Regions from separate parts of the Yersinia enterocolitica subsp. enterocolitica genome, predicted to be linked through region 1. Evidence: predicted binding sites of a transcription regulator. Region 1 holds the regulator's gene; each other region holds the start of a gene.

Region 1 (6,067 bases):
TGCATTTTCGCGGATGCAGTGGCGAGCCAAATCGTAAGTCACGCATTTATCACTCCGGTGAAACAGAAGATGCGCGCTTTTTTCTGCGTTGGTTGCGGGAATGCTATGGTCAGGTGCCCACTGCAGCGGTTGGTGTCTCTTTGGGCGGCAATATGCTGGCGCTCTATTTGGCTGAGCAAGGGCAAGAGAGCTTATTAGAGGCAGCCGTGGTGGTTTCTGCACCACTGATGCTGGAGCCTTGCGCCAACCGCATGGAACAAGGTTTCTCGCGTGTCTATCAGCGCTATTTGTTAAATCAACTCAAATTGAATGCCACCCGCAAGCTATTGTATTACCCCGATAGCCTGCCTTTAGATCTGCCTCAACTGAAAGGCCTGCGGCGAATCAAAGAGTTTGATGATGTCATCACGGCGAGAATACATGGCTTCAATGATGCACTGGATTACTATCGCCGTTGCAGCGCTTTACCGCTATTGCCGCAAATTACAACGCCACTGCTTATCATTCATGCCAAAGATGACCCGTTTATGACCGCTGAAGTTATCCCGAATCTACACCAGTTACCGGACAATATTGATTATCAGCTCACTGAGCACGGCGGCCACGTCGGTTTTGTCAGTGGCTCGTTAAAACATCCACAAATGTGGTTGGAACAACGTATTCCAGCCTGGCTTTCCCCTTATTTGGAGCAACAATCATGATAATCCCCTGGCAGCAAGTCGACAGCGAAACGCTGGATAATCTGCTGGAGGCCTTTGTATTACGTGAAGGCACGGATTACGGCGAACATGAGCGCTCATTGGAGCAAAAAGTCGAAGACGTACGCCGTCAATTAGTCAGTGGTGAGGCGGTATTAGTTTGGTCAGAGCTACACGAAACCATCAATATCATGCCACGCGGCGCCTTTCGGGCCGGAGCAGAAGAGCTGCCATAACCCATGCGTTGTTACCCTATCCTCTAAGTAAAATCAGGGTGACAAGCTGGGCACTTTGCCCTAAAAATAACCATTAACAAGAAAAAACAGACCGTTTAAGCCCGCCCACTGAGGATCTAACCCCATGGAGTTACAGCTAATATGTCAATTAAACATCCGGTTATAGCCGTCACCGGCTCAAGTGGCGCAGGGACAACCACCACCAGTCTGGCGTTTCGCAAAATTTTTCAGCAATTGAATATCCGTGCAGCGCAAATTGAAGGTGACAGCTTCCATCGCTATACCCGTCCTGAAATGGATACCGTCATCCGTAAGGCACGGGATCAAGGCCGACATATTAGCTATTTTGGCCCAGAAGCCAATGACTTTGGTCAGTTAGAAGAGAGTGTGTCGCAATACGGCGAGCATGGAACTGGGCGCTCACGTAAGTATCTCCATACCTATGATGAAGCCGTGCCCTATAACCAGATCCCAGGCACATTCACCCCTTGGGAGGCGCTGCCGGAACCCACTGATGTGCTGTTTTATGAAGGGCTGCACGGCGGGGTCGTGACCGAACATCATGATGTCGCAAAACATGTCGACTTGCTGGTCGGCGTGGTACCGATAGTCAACCTGGAGTGGATTCAGAAATTAGTCCGCGATACCGGGGAGCGCGGCCATTCCCGTGAAGCGGTGATGGATTCCGTGGTGCGGTCCATGGATGACTACATTAACTACATTACGCCACAGTTCTCACGCACCCATATTAACTTCCAACGCGTTCCGACGGTTGATACCTCTAATCCATTTGCCGCCAAAGCCATTCCGTCACTGGATGAAAGTTTTGTCGTCATTCACTTCAGAGGTTTGGATCAAATCGATTTCCCTTACTTGCTCGCAATGTTGCAAGGGTCGTTTATTTCCAATATCAATACATTGGTGGTACCCGGCGGGAAGATGGGGCTGGCAATGGAGCTGATTATGGCGCCGTTGGTGCAGCAACTACTGGAAGGCAAAAAAATAGGCTAATCTCCTTCGTCCTTGGCGTTGCAGTAAAGCAATTGTTGGAAAGAAAAAATAATTTGATGCTATCCCAACCCAAAGTAGTTGGGGCTGCAGGTAGGCGGCAAGCGAACTCATCCCGATGAGCTTACATAAGTAAGTGATTCGGGTGAGCGAGCGCAGCTAACAACCCTGCAGCTTCAAGTACGAAGGGTTTGCTTAGGCGATGTCACGGATTTCAAAACTGTGGGTAATAGTCGCCGCTTTCCCCAACATTAAAGAAACCGAGCAATACTTCTCAGCCGAAAGCTCAACCGCACGCTCAACGATTTTATCCGTCAAACCTTTGCCGCTGACAATAAAATGCAGGTTAATTTGCGTAAACAGGCGCGGTGCTTCTTCCCGGCGCTGCGAGGTTAATGTCACTTCGCAATCGCGCACATCGTTACGCCCTTTCTGTAAGATAGAAACGACATCAATTGCACTACAGCCACCGGCCGACATTAACAACATTTCCATCGGACTGGGGGCTTTGTCTCCAGCATTCCCATCCATTAAAACTTGATGACCTGAAGCGGACTCACCTAAAAATGTTAGCCCTTCAACCCACTTTACACGTGCCTGCATAACTCTTGCTCCCGGTTAAATTTTCCGATTCAGACTACCCTTTCATTTACAAACTGGCAATGTAACCCGATGTTCATCATGCTGAAGCGATACAACACAAGACACTAGCCTCATCCTGTGCTACAAACAGAACCGAAAGTATTGTTTTTAGAATTAAATAGGGTAGCTTCTCAATACTCAGTGAAGGGTTTCTATCCGGTACCTATCTTGGCTATACCTTTCGGCAGTTGAGCAAATTAATATGCTAAGAGAAAGTGTATTTTATAAGCACGCCGTACAGGGAACTCTGAGCCCTGTTAAGTTAGGCAGCGATAACAACAGAGGATAACAGCGAATGGTTCTCGGCAAGCCACAAACAGACCCGACTCTCGAATGGTTCCTGTCTCATTGCCATATCCACAAATATCCATCGAAGAGTACGCTAATTCACCAAGGTGAAAAGGCCGAAACACTTTACTACATCGTGAAAGGCTCCGTTGCGGTGCTGATCAAAGATGAAGAAGGTAAAGAGATGATTCTCTCCTATCTCAACCAGGGAGATTTCATCGGCGAACTTGGATTATTTGAAGAAGGCCAAGAACGTAGTGCCTGGGTCAGAGCAAAAACTGCCTGTGAAGTGGCTGAAATTTCTTACAAAAAATTCCGCCAGTTAATTCAGGTCAATCCAGATATCTTGATGCGCCTGTCTTCACAAATGGCGAATCGCTTACAGATAACATCTGAGAAAGTGGGTAACCTTGCTTTCCTTGATGTGACTGGACGCATTGCACAAACGCTGCTTAATCTGGCAAAACAACCTGATGCCATGACCCACCCAGATGGGATGCAGATAAAGATTACCCGCCAGGAAATTGGTCAAATAGTTGGCTGCTCCCGCGAAACTGTGGGGCGGATACTAAAAATGCTGGAAGATCAAAATCTGATCTCCGCACACGGTAAAACGATTGTCGTTTACGGCACCCGTTAATTCCCTATAAACCGGTGCTGCTACTTCGGCACCGGTTTTCTTTTGTGTGATTAATAAATTTCTGGGGCCTACATGAAATGGCAACGGCTTATTTATCATCCTGAAGTTAATTATGCGCTCCGCCAAACACTGGTTCTCTGCTTACCGGCGGCATTGGGGTTTGCCGTGGGGGAATTGCGGCTGGGGTTGATGTTCTCCCTGATACCCGCCTGCTGTAATATTGCTTCGCTCGATACTCCCCATCAACATTTCTTCCGGCGGCTGATTGTCGGCGGGACACTCTTTACCTTCAGTAGTTTTCTGACTCAACAATTACTGCTGTGGGATATCCCATTACCGGTGGTGATGCTTGGTCTCGCATTAACGTTGGGGGTAAGTGGTGCTATCAGCCAGCTCAACGGCCGGTTGCTCCCGGCAGCGTTGATCGCCGCTATTTTTAGTCTCAGCATGGTAGGCCGTGCGCCTATTTGGCAAGCGCCATTGATGTGTGCCGTGGGGACTCTCTGGTACGGGGTATTTACCTGGCTATGGTTTCGGTTATGTAAAGACCAGCCCATCCGTGAGCCACTGAGCCAGCTTTATCATCTGTTGGCCGATTATTGCGATGCTGCCTACTCTTTGCTTGGTCAGCACCAGGATGCGGAAAAAGCGATGCCAGCCCTGCTGGATAGGCAGCAAGGTATTATGGATAAAATTAACCAACTTTATCAACAGTTTAATCTACTACCCAATGCCACCAAAAAAGAGCAAAAGCGGCTACTGATACTCTTTCAGATGGCGCTTGATTTGCAGGAACATATCACTGCGGCGATGAATCAGTCAGAAAAGGCGCAAGAGCTGATAGAGCAGAGTTCAATAGAAGCCATCCTTGAACGTAATGTGCAGATTATCTCAACACAAATGCGCACCATCGCCGATAATATTCTCTATCACCACCGCGCGAAGACCCATTTCAGTGCCGGTGATGCGCTGGTCGAGCTGGAAGAGGTTGCCCAGCAACATCCTGATAATCCGGTGGCACAATTCTGCTATTACCATATCAGCCACATTACCCAGATCCTGAGCGATCAGCGCCCGCAATATGACCGCGATTTGATGTCAAGCCAACTATCTCAACCATTCTGGCCAGCGCTTGTTGGCTATCTATCATTTAAATCCAGCGCATTACGTGATGCAGGCCGCATGGGCGTAACGCTGGCAGCGGGCAGTTATATTGGTAGCCTGATCCATCTGCCTAAACCTTATTGGATTTTACTCACCATCATGTTGGTGACGCAAAACGGCTATAACGCCACTAAAATTCGGATTCACCACCGAGCCTTGGGCACTCTGATTGGGCTGTTACTCGCCGCGGCCCTGCTGCATTTTCAAATGCCGGAAGGGACTACGCTGAGCATTATGTTGCTCATCACATTGATAGCCTATCTGGTTCAGCGCAAAAACTATGGCTGGTCAGTCATCTTTAGAACCATCACTACAGTGTATATCTTGCAATTATTGACCGGAGAGGGCGCCGACTTTTTAGTTCCACGATTGCTGGATACCTTAATCGGCTGTGCATTGGCCTTCGCCAGCGCACTATGGCTGTGGCCACAGTGGCAAAGCGGTTTGCTGCGAAAGAATGCGCATCAAGCATTGGAGAGTTATCAGAAGATCCTGCGCATCCTACTGAAACCTAATCCAGATATCGGGCAACTCTCCTATGAACGCATTCAGGTGAACAAAGCCAGCAATGCGGTCCTGAGCTCACTGAATCAGGCCATGCAAGAACCCGGATTTAACTCAAAATATTTGGCCGACATGCGCCTATGGGCTACTCATAGCGAGCTTATTGTTGGGCATATCAATGAGATGACCATCCTGACTCGCGCTTACCCATTGGAAGAATCACCGCTAGAATCAGATAAACGCCACATTCAGCTGACTGTTAAATTGGCGGAAGAATATTTACAGCTTTGTGAGATGGCGATTCAGCAATGCCAGCAACGATTGGAATCGGATAACAGTGAGGGGAATAACGATTTTGTGCAAATGCCAGACATCGATCCTGATACACAAATATCTGAATCGGAACGCAATTTACGGCGTATCTTGTCACATCTCAGTGTAATGCATACCGTTTCATCTCTGGCATGGCAACAACAGCCGCACCACGGTATTTGGCGTCGGCGCAAGTTGCACAGCAAAGCGTAAAAATAAAGAGGCCAAAAAGCCTCAGACTGCTGACAAACTCCAACGACTCGATCTTGCAAGGTGAGGACAGGTAGAAGAGTAAAGCGTCCGCGCCACGGATGGCGCGGGTCGAGCCATCAGGGACGATTTTACGGCGTCTTTACGATCTGCCTGTTTTCACCGATACGGGCACTTTGTCATTAACCTCAGGCCAAAAAGCCTCTTCATAATGCAAAGTTACCCTTGCACCAGGCTGGCAATAACATGTTCCAAACGCGCCATACCTTGCTGGATATCTTCTTGCTCAATCACCAGCGAAGGCGCTAAGCGCAATACATCTGGCCCGGCATTGAGGATCATCAAACCATTCGCTGCCGCGGCAG
Region 2 (6,067 bases), 1.9 Mb from region 1:
TGGTGACCCCCGCACAAGCAATAACTGAGGCGACAGATAAGTCAAAATCACCGGATGCCAAACAAAACAGCATACCGCACGCCACCATCCCGGACATTGAGATAGCCAGCCCCAAGCCTTTCATATTGATAAAGGAGCCAAAATTAGGCACAAATATGACACAGCCAATAAACACCACGGCGAAAACCACCAGCATGCCGTAGCTATCCCAAATGCGAGATAGCCCCAGCCCCCTATTAGCAGGAGCCTCTTGCGGTGGCTGCGACTGAGGTGATGTGGGGGTGGTCTTTTTATCTGAGCTCAAAGTCACGCTGGACATGGATGTATTCATTACAATCTTCTTCACAGTCATCTCCTTCACAATCAGGCCACCGCAGGTGCGGTATCCGTCGCAATATTCGGGGTACGTAGCATCGCCAAACTGAGCGCTTGCTCTTCAGTGGCATCATCGTGATTTAACTCACCGGAGATGGCTCCTTCGCGCATCACCACAATTCTGTCCGCCAGCCCAAGAACCTCTGGCAAATCGCTCGACGCAAACAGCACGGCAATGCCTTGTTTCGCCAGTTCATAAATCACGTTATAGATTTCATGCTTGGCCCCGACGTCAATACCACGAGTCGGTTCATCCAGCAGGATCACTTTCATATCCTCAGATAACCAGCGGCCCAAAATGGCTTTCTGCTGATTTCCTCCGGAGAGATTCATAATCAACTGCTGAGGGCCAGGGGTTTTGATATTCAAGGACTGAATGCGTAGTGCCGCGTTCTGTTGTTCCCAGCGATTATTAATCAGGCAGCCAGCGGTCAGTGTTTTGCGGCGGGCGCTGATATTGATATTGTCCTGCACCGAATGCACTGGAATGATACCGTCAGCTTTGCGATCTTCCGGGCACAGCATAACTCCGGCGGTAATGGCATCAATCGGCGAGCGAATAGTGAGCGGCTTGCCATCCAGTAAAACCTGCCCACTGGTCAGTTTGGTGCCACCAAATAGCCCTTTAAGTAATTCGCTGCGCCCTGCACCGACCAGCCCAAACAAGCCGACAATCTCACCTTGATGTACGGTTAGGCTAATGGGAGATTTCACACCAATGGCTTTGACGTTTTGTAATGTCAGGCGCTCAGGCCCAATGTCACGTGGCAGATAACCATAAATATCCCCCAGATTGCGCCCGACCATGGCTTGTACCAGCGAATCATTATTCACCTGCGCCATATCATCAAAAGTGCGTACGTAGCGGCCATCTTTGAACACGGTAATGGCATCACTCAGCGCAAAGATTTCTTCCATACGGTGAGAGACATACAATATGACGCGCCCTTCAGCACGTAACTCACGGATCACCCGGAACAGTTGCTCGATTTCCCGCGCAGAAAGCGAACTGGTCGGCTCATCAAACGCAATAATTTTGGCATTACGCGCCAGTGCCTTAGCAATTTCCACCATCTGCCATTGGCCGATGGAGAGGTATTTGAGTGGAGTATCGGGGTCAATATCCAGCCCCAAATGCGCGAGTTGTAAGCTGGACTCATAACGCAGCAATTTACGATCAACCATGCCCATCTTGGTGGGCAATTGGCCTAAATAGATATTTTCTGCCACTGTCATTTCCGGAACCAAATGCAGTTCCTGATAAATGATTGCCACTCCCGCATCAAGCGCTTCGGTGGTATTGGTAAAATTAACGGCTTTGCCTTTAATATGAATCTCACCCTGAGTCGGGGTGTAATTGCCGCTGAGAATTTTTAGCAGAGTCGATTTCCCTGCGCCATTCTCCCCCATCAGGGCATGGATTTGCCCGGCCTGACAGGTAAAACTGATATCATCCAGCGCTTGCACACCGGGGAAACTTTTTCCGATGCCACAAAAAGCCAGATACGGTGACTGTTCGGCTTCCAGCTCGGCCTGTAACGCAGAATGGAGTGCTGACATGATGGTTTCCTTATAAAGATTGGGTTGCACCGGGGCCAAATATCAAATGACCCCAGTGCGCCATAGCGTGTAGTGGAATTACATCAAGCCTTTCTTCTCTAACTCAGTTTTGAAGTTATCGCGGGTGATCAGCACCACATCAGTCACTTCAGTAAATTTCGCTGGCTCAACATCTTTGGTGACCCAGTCATGCAGCATCTGAATGCTCTTATAACCGTGGATATCCGGGCTTGGTAACAGAGAACCGTAGAAGCCAGTCGCCTGACCTTTGGACAGTTCGCTAACCGCATCAACCCCATTGATACCAATGCCTATCACATTCGGCGCCTTAAAGCCCTGACCTTCAGTGGCACGCACACCACCCAATACGGTGTTGTCGTTCATCCCGACGATCAGCCAGTTTTTCACTTCAGGATGCTGTACTAACATAGAGTTAGCGGCATCGAATGCCCCTGGGATATCATTGGATTTAGTGGGAACTTTGTAGATCTGTTTTTCCGGGAAGCCCGCAGCTTTCAATGCGTCCATTGAGCCAGAAGTGCGACGGCGCGCGGTGTCCAGCTCATCAGAAGTGATCGCCATAACGGCGGTTTCCCCTGGCTGCCACCCCCGTTTATTCATCTCTTTCCACAGTTCCTGCCCTTGGCGCTCACCAATTTTGGTCGCCGCCATCATCACCAATGGCACGCTCTCCATGGGTTTGCCTTTGGCATTGACGAATTGATCGTCAACTGCGATCACTTTCAGGTTATAACTGCGAGCCTTAGCTTCAATGGCTGGCCCTAGTTTCGGATCAGGGGTACAGATAACGAAACCTTTCGCACCACTGGCGGCCAGACTGTCGATAGCATTTAAGGTTTTTTCACCATCGGGCACGGCAATTTTTATCACTTCAAAACCTAAATCTTTGCCCGCTTTATCGGCAAACTTCCACTCGGTCTGGAACCAAGGTTCTTCAGGTTGCTTAACTAAAAATCCTAGTTTCATGCTTTCGGCAATAGCTGAATGTGACATAACTGCCGCTAACCCAACCACTGCCAGCGCTTTAGTTAATTTATGCATAGTGTTCTCCGGACTTTTTTTGTAGGAAGAGATATTTTTTGTTTATTTAATCGACATCAACCACAATCAATCGTTTTTCAGTGGAAACGTTATCAATCGTATTTTTCAACGTTAATAAGCTTTAATCCTTTATTAAAAGCGACCTAACCTCACCATATCCGCTAAGACAGGAACAGTTTTAACGTTAATTACGTGTCAGAATGTAGAGCGCTATCACATCCAGGGATTACAGTTTATTTATCCATGTATTCAGCAAATTTAACCTATTGCTAACTTTTGACTAGCATCACAAAAACGCTATAGGAAGCAGAAAAGTGCATACTTCCAGCTATTGACTCCTCACCTCTTGCTGTCACTCACTCCTATCTTTGTTAGCAATTAATAGGCAATTGCCCATGAATCCTTGTTTTCAGTAATGAGTTAGGAGCAACCACCATGACAGGCGACGTTATATCGGCAGAACGCCCTTTTTTGACAAAAGAGGCTATCTCGCTCGGGTTGGATTTTGGCAGCGATTCCGTTCGGGTATTGGCGGTGGATTGTCAGGATGGCACTGAGATAGACACTGAAGTTGTTTACTACCCTCGCTGGCAGAAAGGCCTCTACAGCCACGCTGCGCAAAATCAGTTCCGTCATCATCCCCTCGACTACATCGAAGCCATGCAACAGGCTATTCGCCAAGTCGTTAGCCGCCTGTCAGTAGAACAACGCCAACACATTATTGGCATCGGCGTGGATACCACCGGTTCCACCCCCGCACCGATTGATGAACAAGGTCAGGTATTGGCGTTACGTCCTGATTTTGCTGAAAACCCTAATGCGATGTTCGTGCTATGGAAAGATCACACCGCCATAGAAGAAGCTGAAGAAATCAACCGGTTATGTCGCAGTGGCGAATTTGAGGATTATTCGCGTTATATTGGTGGGGTTTACTCTTCTGAATGGTTTTGGGCGAAAATTCTGCATGTCACGCGCGCCGATAAAGCGGTGCGAGATGCGGCGGTATCATGGATTGAACTATGCGACTGGGTTCCGGCGCTACTTTCAGGCACCACTGCCCCTAAAGATATTCAGCGGGGTCGGTGCGCTGCGGGGCATAAAAGCTTGTGGCACCCCTCATGGGGAGGATTACCACCGCGTGAATTCCTGGCCGCACTTGATAACAGTTTAGTCAGCCAACTCGATTACCCGATGTTCACTGATACCTATACCGCTGAACGCCAGGTTGGTCTGATTACCGCTGAATGGGCCGAGCGTTTGGGGCTGCCTGCGACTGTGGTTATTTCAGGTGGTGCATTTGATTGTCATATGGGTGCCGTCGGTGCCGGTGCTCAACCTTATACTTTGGTTAAAGTTATCGGCACTTCTACTTGCGATATTTTGATTGCCGATAAAAAGCTCGTCGGTGAGCGGGCTATCGCTGGGATTTGTGGGCAAGTAGAAGGCAGTGTTGTTCCCGGCTGGATTGGTATGGAAGCGGGCCAGTCAGCATTCGGTGACATGTATGCCTGGTTCAGCCGTTTATTGAGCTGGCCACTGCATCAAGCTGCACTGACACAACCAGAATTACAACCACAGTTAAAACAGATTGAATCTACCCTACTGGCTTCACTGACGGCTGAATGGGCTAAAAATCCCTCACTTGATAATCTGCCAGTGGTATTGGATTGGTTTAATGGCCGCCGCACCCCGAATGCCAATCAGCGACTAAAAGGCGTTATCACTGATCTCAATCTGGGAACGGATGCTCCCACGCTATTTGGCGGGTTTATCGCTGCCACCGCATTTGGTGCCCGCGCAATTATGGAATGCTTCGAACAGCAAGACATTCCGGTGGAGAACGTGCTGGCATTGGGCGGTATTGCACGCAAATCGCCGGTTATCATGCAGGTTTGCGCTGATGTCATGAACCGACCGATCCAGATTGTGGCATCCGATCAATGTTGCGCCTTGGGCGCGGCGATTTTTGCCGCTGTGGCCGCTGGTGTGTTTGCTGATGTACCGACAGCACAACAACATATGGCGTGTAAGATTGAACGCACCCTGACCCCCAATGCAGCACAAGTTGCCCGCTATCAACAGCTTTATCAACGCTATCAACAGTGGTGTCTATCCGCTGAGCCACACTACGCACCGGTAACCGAAGCGTGATTAACCGGCTGATTTATCACTTTATGTTGTATAAAAATTGATTAAATGGAGTATCAGATGGACGTATTCAAGCAATCAGAAGTGTGGTTTGTGATAGGCAGTCAAAACCTGTATGGCCCTAAAACCCTGCAACAAGTTATGGATAATGCCCATCATGTCGTCAATAGCCTCAATAGTGAAGCGGGCTTGCCGGTCAAACTGGTGCTTAAACCTTTGGTGACCACCCCAGATGAAATTACCGCGTTGTGTCGTGAGGCCAACTACGATACCGCCTGTATTGGCGTCATGACCTGGCTGCATACCTTCTCACCGGCCAAAATGTGGATTGGTGGACTGAGCATTCTGCATAAACCGTTGCTGCAATTCCATACTCAATTTAATGCACAGATCCCATGGGAAACCATGGATATGGACTTTATGAACTTGAACCAAACTGCTCATGGTGGCCGTGAGTTTGGTTTTATCGGCGCACGTATGCGCCAGCAACACAGTGTTATCACCGGTCATTGGCAAGATAAAGAAGCTCATCAGCGGATTGGTCAGTGGATGCGCGTTGCGGCAGCCAAACAGGAGAGCCAACAACTGAAAGTTGCCCGTTTCGGCGATAATATGCGCGAAGTCGCGGTGACCGAAGGGGATAAAGTTGCAGCACAGATCCAGTTTGGTTACTCGGTTAATGCCTATGGTATCGGTGATTTAGTCACCGTGGTGGATGCGGTCAGCAAAGGTGAGATTGATGCCTTGGTTGAAGAATATGAAGCCACTTACCGGCTGACAGATGCCGTGCAACTGCATGGCAATAAACGCGAAAACCTACTGGATGCCGCGCGTATTGAATTAGGTATGAAGCGTTTTCTGGAACAAGGTGGTTTTAAGGCTTTCACCACTAACTTTGAAAATCTATATGGATTAAAACAGT
Region 3 (6,067 bases), 2.3 Mb from region 1:
CCAGTGCGTTTGTATTTAGAGCAGGTATTGGAAACCGGGATTGCCCGACGCGATGAAGAAATAAACTTTAATGGCAGCATATTACTGACCAATACTGTTCCCGTAATGGTCAAAGGCGATATTATCGGCGCAATCGCCACTTTCCGCGATAAAACCGAAGTGAGTCAATTGATGCAACGCCTCACTGGCATGGTGCATTATGCCGATGCCTTACGAGCACAGTCGCACGAGTTTATGAATAAACTCCATGTGATTTTGGGTTTATTGCATATGAAGTATTATCAGCAACTTGAAGATTATATTGTTAAAACATCGAATAATTATCAGGCGGAAATTGGCTCTCTTCTGCGCAAAGTAAAATCTCCAATCATTGCCGGTTTCCTGCTGGGGAAAATCAACCGGGCACGCGATTTGGGTATCACGTTATCTATCAGTGACGATAGCTTGTTGCCCGATACCGATAATGAGCAAATAACGACTACCTTAATTACAGTTTTGGGCAATCTGATTGAGAATGCTATGGAAGCCATTGGCAACCAGTCTCAACGAGAAATTAATGTCAGCTTCCATTATCAAAATGGCCGTGTACATTGCGTTGTCAGTGATGATGGGCCGGGTATTGCAACCGAGTTGCAAGACAGTATTTTTGATAATGGTTTTTCCACGAAAGGAAATGAACACGGCATTGGTTTGAGCCTGGTTCGCCAGAGTTTGGAAAGTATTGGCGGCAATATTGAGTTCGATTCAGAAGCGGGTGTTTTTACCCAATTCTTTATCAACCTCCCCTACGAAGTAACCTCAAATAATATGATCTCCAGTGACAATTATTCAAACAACATCAGCGCGGTAAATCATGATTAATGTATTAATAGTAGATGATGATGCAATGGTAGCTGAGCTGAACAAGTGTTATCTGAGCCAAGTGGCGGGCTTCAACTGCTGCGGCTCAGTCTCCAGTTTACAGCAGGCCCGGGAGCACGTGATGGCAGCGGAACAGCCGATTCACCTGGTCCTGTTAGATGTATTCATGCGCCAGGACAATGGATTAGACTTGCTGCCAGTTTTACGTGAATTCAGTGAGCATACTGATGTTATTGTTATTTCATCTGCGACTGATGTGAATACCATCAAAAAAGCACTGCAATACGGGGTAGTAGATTACTTAATTAAGCCGTTCCAATTCTCACGTTTTGAAGAAGCACTGTCGACTTATCGTGAAAAACAGAGTTTGCTGGGGCAGCGCGAATATTGTGCGCAAGAAGATGTCGATTCATTATTACGGCGTAGTAATGCCACGCCCGTCGAGCGCAAAAAATTACCCAAAGGGCTAACAGCGCAAACACTACGAACTGTATGTGAATGGATTCTGGAAGTACAGGATGGGGAGTTTTCGACGGAGCAGATGGCAAATGCTATTGGTATTTCACGCGTTTCTTGCCGTAAATATTTAATTTACCTTTCCGATACTGAAGTTCTCAGCACTAAAGTTCTGTATGGCGCAACCGGCCGGCCGGTTTATCTCTATAAACTCTTGCCCAGCCAGCAGGAGGTATTAAAACAGTATTGCCAATAGTATTAGCACCAAGAAGAACTTAATTCTCAATGACAAACGGCATCCGATAAAAAATGCCGTTTGTTATGCTATTACTCAAAGTGTTTGTTTAAATTATCCAACCTAACAGCTTTAAATTATCCAACCTAACAACAATGTGGCACCAATTACCGTGGATGCACCGCCAATACGGGTGGCTATCTGTGCAAATGGCATCAATGACATCCGGTTTGAGGCGGAAAGAATAGCAACATCCCCTGTCCCACCGAGTCCGCTGTGGCAACTGGTCACAATGGAGGCTTCCACGGGATACATATTTAGATAGGGAGCAGTAATGAAACTGATGGCCGCCATTGATAAAACAACAGATCCACAAACCACGACATAGCCAACGGAGAATACGGCGACAACACTTTCTAACGGAACATACAACATCCCCAGACCAATCATTAGAGGCCAGACCAACGTAGTAGAAACAAATTTATACCAGCTGTGCGCACCCTGCTCCATTTTTGACGGAATAACCTGCGCGTATTTGCACATCACGGCAATCAAAATCATAAGTACCGGGCCAGGAATATGCACAACCTTTTCAAATAACCCACCTACAATGAAGAATGCACAGGTCATTAATAGCCCACCGCCCATTAACTGAAAATCAGCCTGTTTTGGCCCTTCTTGCGAGGTAAACACCGCATTGTCTTGCGCTGAACGAATTAACATCCCTTCGCCATTCAGATCTTTGCGCCGCATACCGATACGTGCCAACACACCGGCACAGATAATAGCAAAAATGTTTCCGACCACTGCCGCTGGAGCCAACTGGGCAACATAAATATCAGGTGCTTGCCCAAGAATCGCCGAATAAGCCAAGGACAACGGCAAGATACCTTCACCAATGCCACCACCGATGATCGGGACAATAATAAAGAAAAAAGTGTGATAAAGGGAGAAACCGAATAACTTACCCACCAATAACCCGGTAGCGACGGCAGTGATGGTTCCCACTACCAGCGGGATAAACATACGTGTCATTCCCTGAATGAGTACCACGCGATTCATGCCAAGAATACTGCCAACAACCAGACTGGCGATGACAAAATAGAGTAAATTCGCCTCCTTCATCAGCAAGTGAACCGTATCTAACGTATTGGTTTGAAAAATACCAAAGTAGACCAACACTGATGGCACCATCAGACACAATATAGCTGGGCCACCTATGTCTTTTAATACTGGAATATGGCGACCAATATGGGATAACACAAAGCCCATCGTCATAATAACAGCCAAGCCACCAATCATATTTTTGGGTAGATAACTGGCATAAGCCGAAATAAACACAATAGCCGAAATGGTCATAAATAAAGCCATTGGCATAGTGTTTATATTCATTTTGTTCACGTTGGTAATCAACGTTTTGATGGAAAACTTATCTGCCATACCGATCTCTTCGTCGCAAGCAAGAGTGATGTCCTGATTTGTTTTTTTCATTTTAGACCTACTGTTGGGTAGCACCTAAGGAACAAGAGGTAACGTATTGAATGTTATGATCAGCTAATGATATTCGATATTTATCACAGACCTATTTAAGGAAGTAATCGATTAACCTGTCGCTAAAAATTATTATTAACATCAGCAATATTATTATTAACATCAATAATAAAAACAGAAGATGTAAATGCTCAACCTCAAGATACCACTCCACTCAGAGCAAAAGAACAAGAGATACTGATATACTTATTGCATTTGAGAGCATCACGACAGGTTTATTTTAATTAACTTAACTCGGTGTTTTGTAATTAAAAAATCCGAATGTAATCAAGTTTCTCTGTTATGCTTTTTTAGTTAAAAATGGTTAGATTAAAATCTTTGTTTAGATATAAACACTTTGCATGCATGAAATCGCTCGCTTACGACAGCCAGTCTACTCGTGGCCTTAAGTGCTATAGCTTAGCGGCTGCCCCCAGTTTCAACGCAGTATGCTATCAATGCCTGGAGTAATACCTTATTGGCAACCCTTTATATTGATCATAATTAAAACACCTATAGACCCGATGCCAAAGTATGTGTTTTGTGCCCAAAAGACAAACCATGCATATAAAAAGAATATCTGCATAAAAGTTTTCATCTAATTCAACCAATTAAGATCAACTGCAATTTAATCCAAAATGATAGTAATAAAATATAAAGCCAGGCTAAAAATAGTATCGATAGAAAATATACAGAATTGATTTATAGTAAAAAAACAAGCTCTCCGCATTCATCGACATAACAACCGGTTACGAGTTGTTCTAAAAACAATCAATAGTTACACTAAATGTATTAATATGTAAGCATGCGGTGTAATTATAAATTAACCTTAGCCATTCAATTAGTGACTTCGTTAATGCCGCAAAAAAAATAATTTATAAGTGAATATTTTTTTGCCTCATCACGATAGAAACGATAGCATGCCCTCCCATAATTCAAGAGTAATGATCAAAGCCACAACAAGTGAAGGCGCTAAGACGCTATTTATGCATTAACCTTTAGCAATCGGTTGCAGTAATACATTCACGATGATTGCACAACAGACAGGAAAATAGGGAATGTCTATGATGTCAGGAAAGCACTCTGCAGAAACCCATCACGACGCAAAAAAACGCTGGTTAGATTCTCATGATACTGGCTATCACAAAAGTATGGGCCGACGTCATATACAAATGATAGCGATCGGCGGTTCTATTGGTACCGGCCTATTTTTAGGTACAGGTGCTCGTTTGCAAATGGCAGGCCCAGCATTAGCATTGGTTTATTTGGTATGCGGGGTTTTCTCATTTTTCATTCTCAGAGCCCTCGGCGAACTGATTTTACACCGCCCCTCCAGTGGTAGTTTTGTCTCTTATGCTCGCGAGTTTCTCGGCGAAAAGGCATCCTATGTTGCTGGATGGATGTATTTTCTCAACTGGGCAATGACAGGGATCGTCGATATTACCGCCGTTGCTCTCTATATGCATTATTGGGGAACCTTCTCTGATGTACCCCAATGGCTGTTTGCGTTAGGCGCACTTTCAATTGTCGCCACCATGAATATGATTGGCGTTAAATGGTTTGCGGAGATGGAATTCTGGTTCGCATTGATTAAAGTGGCCGCCATCTCCATATTTCTGGTCGTCGGGGTTGTCTTTCTTGGAACCGGCCAGAGTGTAGGTGAACACTCGTCCGGTATGCATCTGATCACTGATAATGGCGGATTCTTCCCCCACGGGTTACTTCCCGCACTGGTATTAGTTCAGGGAGTTATATTTGCTTTTGCAGGTATTGAGTTAATTGGCACCGCAGCCGGCGAGTGCAAAGACCCAGAGAAAATGCTACCCAAAGCGATCAATAGTGTGATTTTACGTATTGGCCTGTTTTATGTCGGCTCAGTGGTCCTGTTGGTATGTTTACTCCCCTGGAATGCCTATCAGGCCGGCCAAAGCCCTTTCGTGACATTCTTCAGTAACTTAGGCGTTCCTTATATTGGGACAATCATGAATATAGTGGTGCTATCCGCCGCTCTTTCCAGCCTGAACTCGGGGCTGTATTCTACAGGTCGCATTCTACGTTCATTATCGATGGGCGGTTCAGCACCAAAATTCATGTCCCAAATGAGTCCCCAATCAGTCCCTTATGCCGGGATACTGGTCACTGTCGGCATTTATGTTTTTGGTGTAGTGCTTAACTTTCTCGTCCCATCACAGGTATTTGAGATTGTTTTGAATATTGCGTCGCTAGGGATTATTAGCTCATGGGCATTCATTATTGTGTGTCAGATGAAATTACGTCAGGCGATAAAGAACGGCACGGCCAAACCCGTCGCCTTTAAAATGCCCGGTGCTCCCGTGACATCCTGGCTAACCCTATTTTTCCTGGCCGGTGTATTAATCATGATGGCGTTAGATTATCCGAATGGTACCTGGACCGTTGCGACTTTACCTGTCATCGCCGTATTGTTAGTCGTTGGCTGGTTTAGTTTGCGTAAACGCGCCCGAGAAGTTGCAGCAGAACACAGAAATATGCCAGTCAAAGAAAGTGGCGCTAAAACAGTGCAACCTCTGATTTGTATGAACAAAAGCCAGTAGGTTAAAAAAGACATTCAGCCCGTAGCTTGATAAACAAACTTACGGGCTAAATTTAACGCGAATACGGCTAAGATTAATATTAAACCGCTATTGAATAATGCAACGGACACTACCGATTGATTCAATAATAGTGAGTAAAGTTAAAGGACTACAGTTTACTGAGAAGAAAATCGCGTAAAACGACTGCTTGATTATTTTGCTCATCACGACTGCCATATAGCAACGTGATTGGCTGTTGCTTCAACACCGCCAGCAAAGGTTCCCAAGCCGTAGAGTTATTGAGCTGGGCCCGATAGCGTATGACAAATTCCGGCCAATCCAAATGCTGATGAAACCATTGCCGCAACGCGTTATCCGGTGCGACCTCTTTTAGCCATACAACCCCCTCCAGGCGCGCCTTACTGATCCCACG

The links. Region 1 encodes CRP, which controls carbon source genes, mostly activating them, when cyclic AMP is high. Its sites were predicted from a motif close to ATGTGANNNNNNTCACAT; they were not measured.
Positions count from the first base shown of each region.
Region 2: the regulator CRP is predicted to act here: its motif matches at 3,272-3,289, upstream of FGL26_RS05215 (arabinose ABC transporter substrate-binding protein).
Region 3: the regulator CRP is predicted to act here: its motif matches at 3,115-3,132, upstream of FGL26_RS03045 (2-hydroxycarboxylate transporter family protein).

Region 1 is NZ_LR590469.1:3,004,028-3,010,094, forward strand. It holds gene FGL26_RS14470 (hydrolase) at 1-701, shown strand, start outside; gene FGL26_RS14475 (YheU family protein) at 698-934, shown strand; gene FGL26_RS14480 (phosphoribulokinase) at 1,076-1,945, shown strand; gene FGL26_RS14485 (OsmC family protein) at 2,138-2,545, opposite strand; gene crp (cAMP-activated global transcriptional regulator CRP) at 2,880-3,512, shown strand; gene FGL26_RS14495 (YccS/YhfK family putative transporter) at 3,585-5,705, shown strand; gene argD (bifunctional acetylornithine/succinyldiaminopimelate transaminase) at 5,922-6,067, opposite strand, start outside.
Region 2 is NZ_LR590469.1:1,119,164-1,125,230, forward strand. It holds gene araH (L-arabinose ABC transporter permease AraH) at 1-319, opposite strand, end outside; gene araG (L-arabinose ABC transporter ATP-binding protein AraG) at 364-1,935, opposite strand; gene FGL26_RS05215 (arabinose ABC transporter substrate-binding protein) at 2,014-2,997, opposite strand; gene FGL26_RS05220 (ribulokinase) at 3,433-5,148, shown strand; gene araA (L-arabinose isomerase) at 5,206-6,067, shown strand, end outside.
Region 3 is NZ_LR590469.1:657,675-663,741, reverse strand. It holds gene FGL26_RS03055 (sensor histidine kinase) at 1-861, shown strand, start outside; gene dcuR (two-component system response regulator DcuR) at 854-1,573, shown strand; gene FGL26_RS03045 (2-hydroxycarboxylate transporter family protein) at 1,685-3,043, opposite strand; gene ansP (L-asparagine permease) at 4,141-5,655, shown strand; gene FGL26_RS03035 (DUF488 domain-containing protein) at 5,804-6,067, opposite strand, start outside.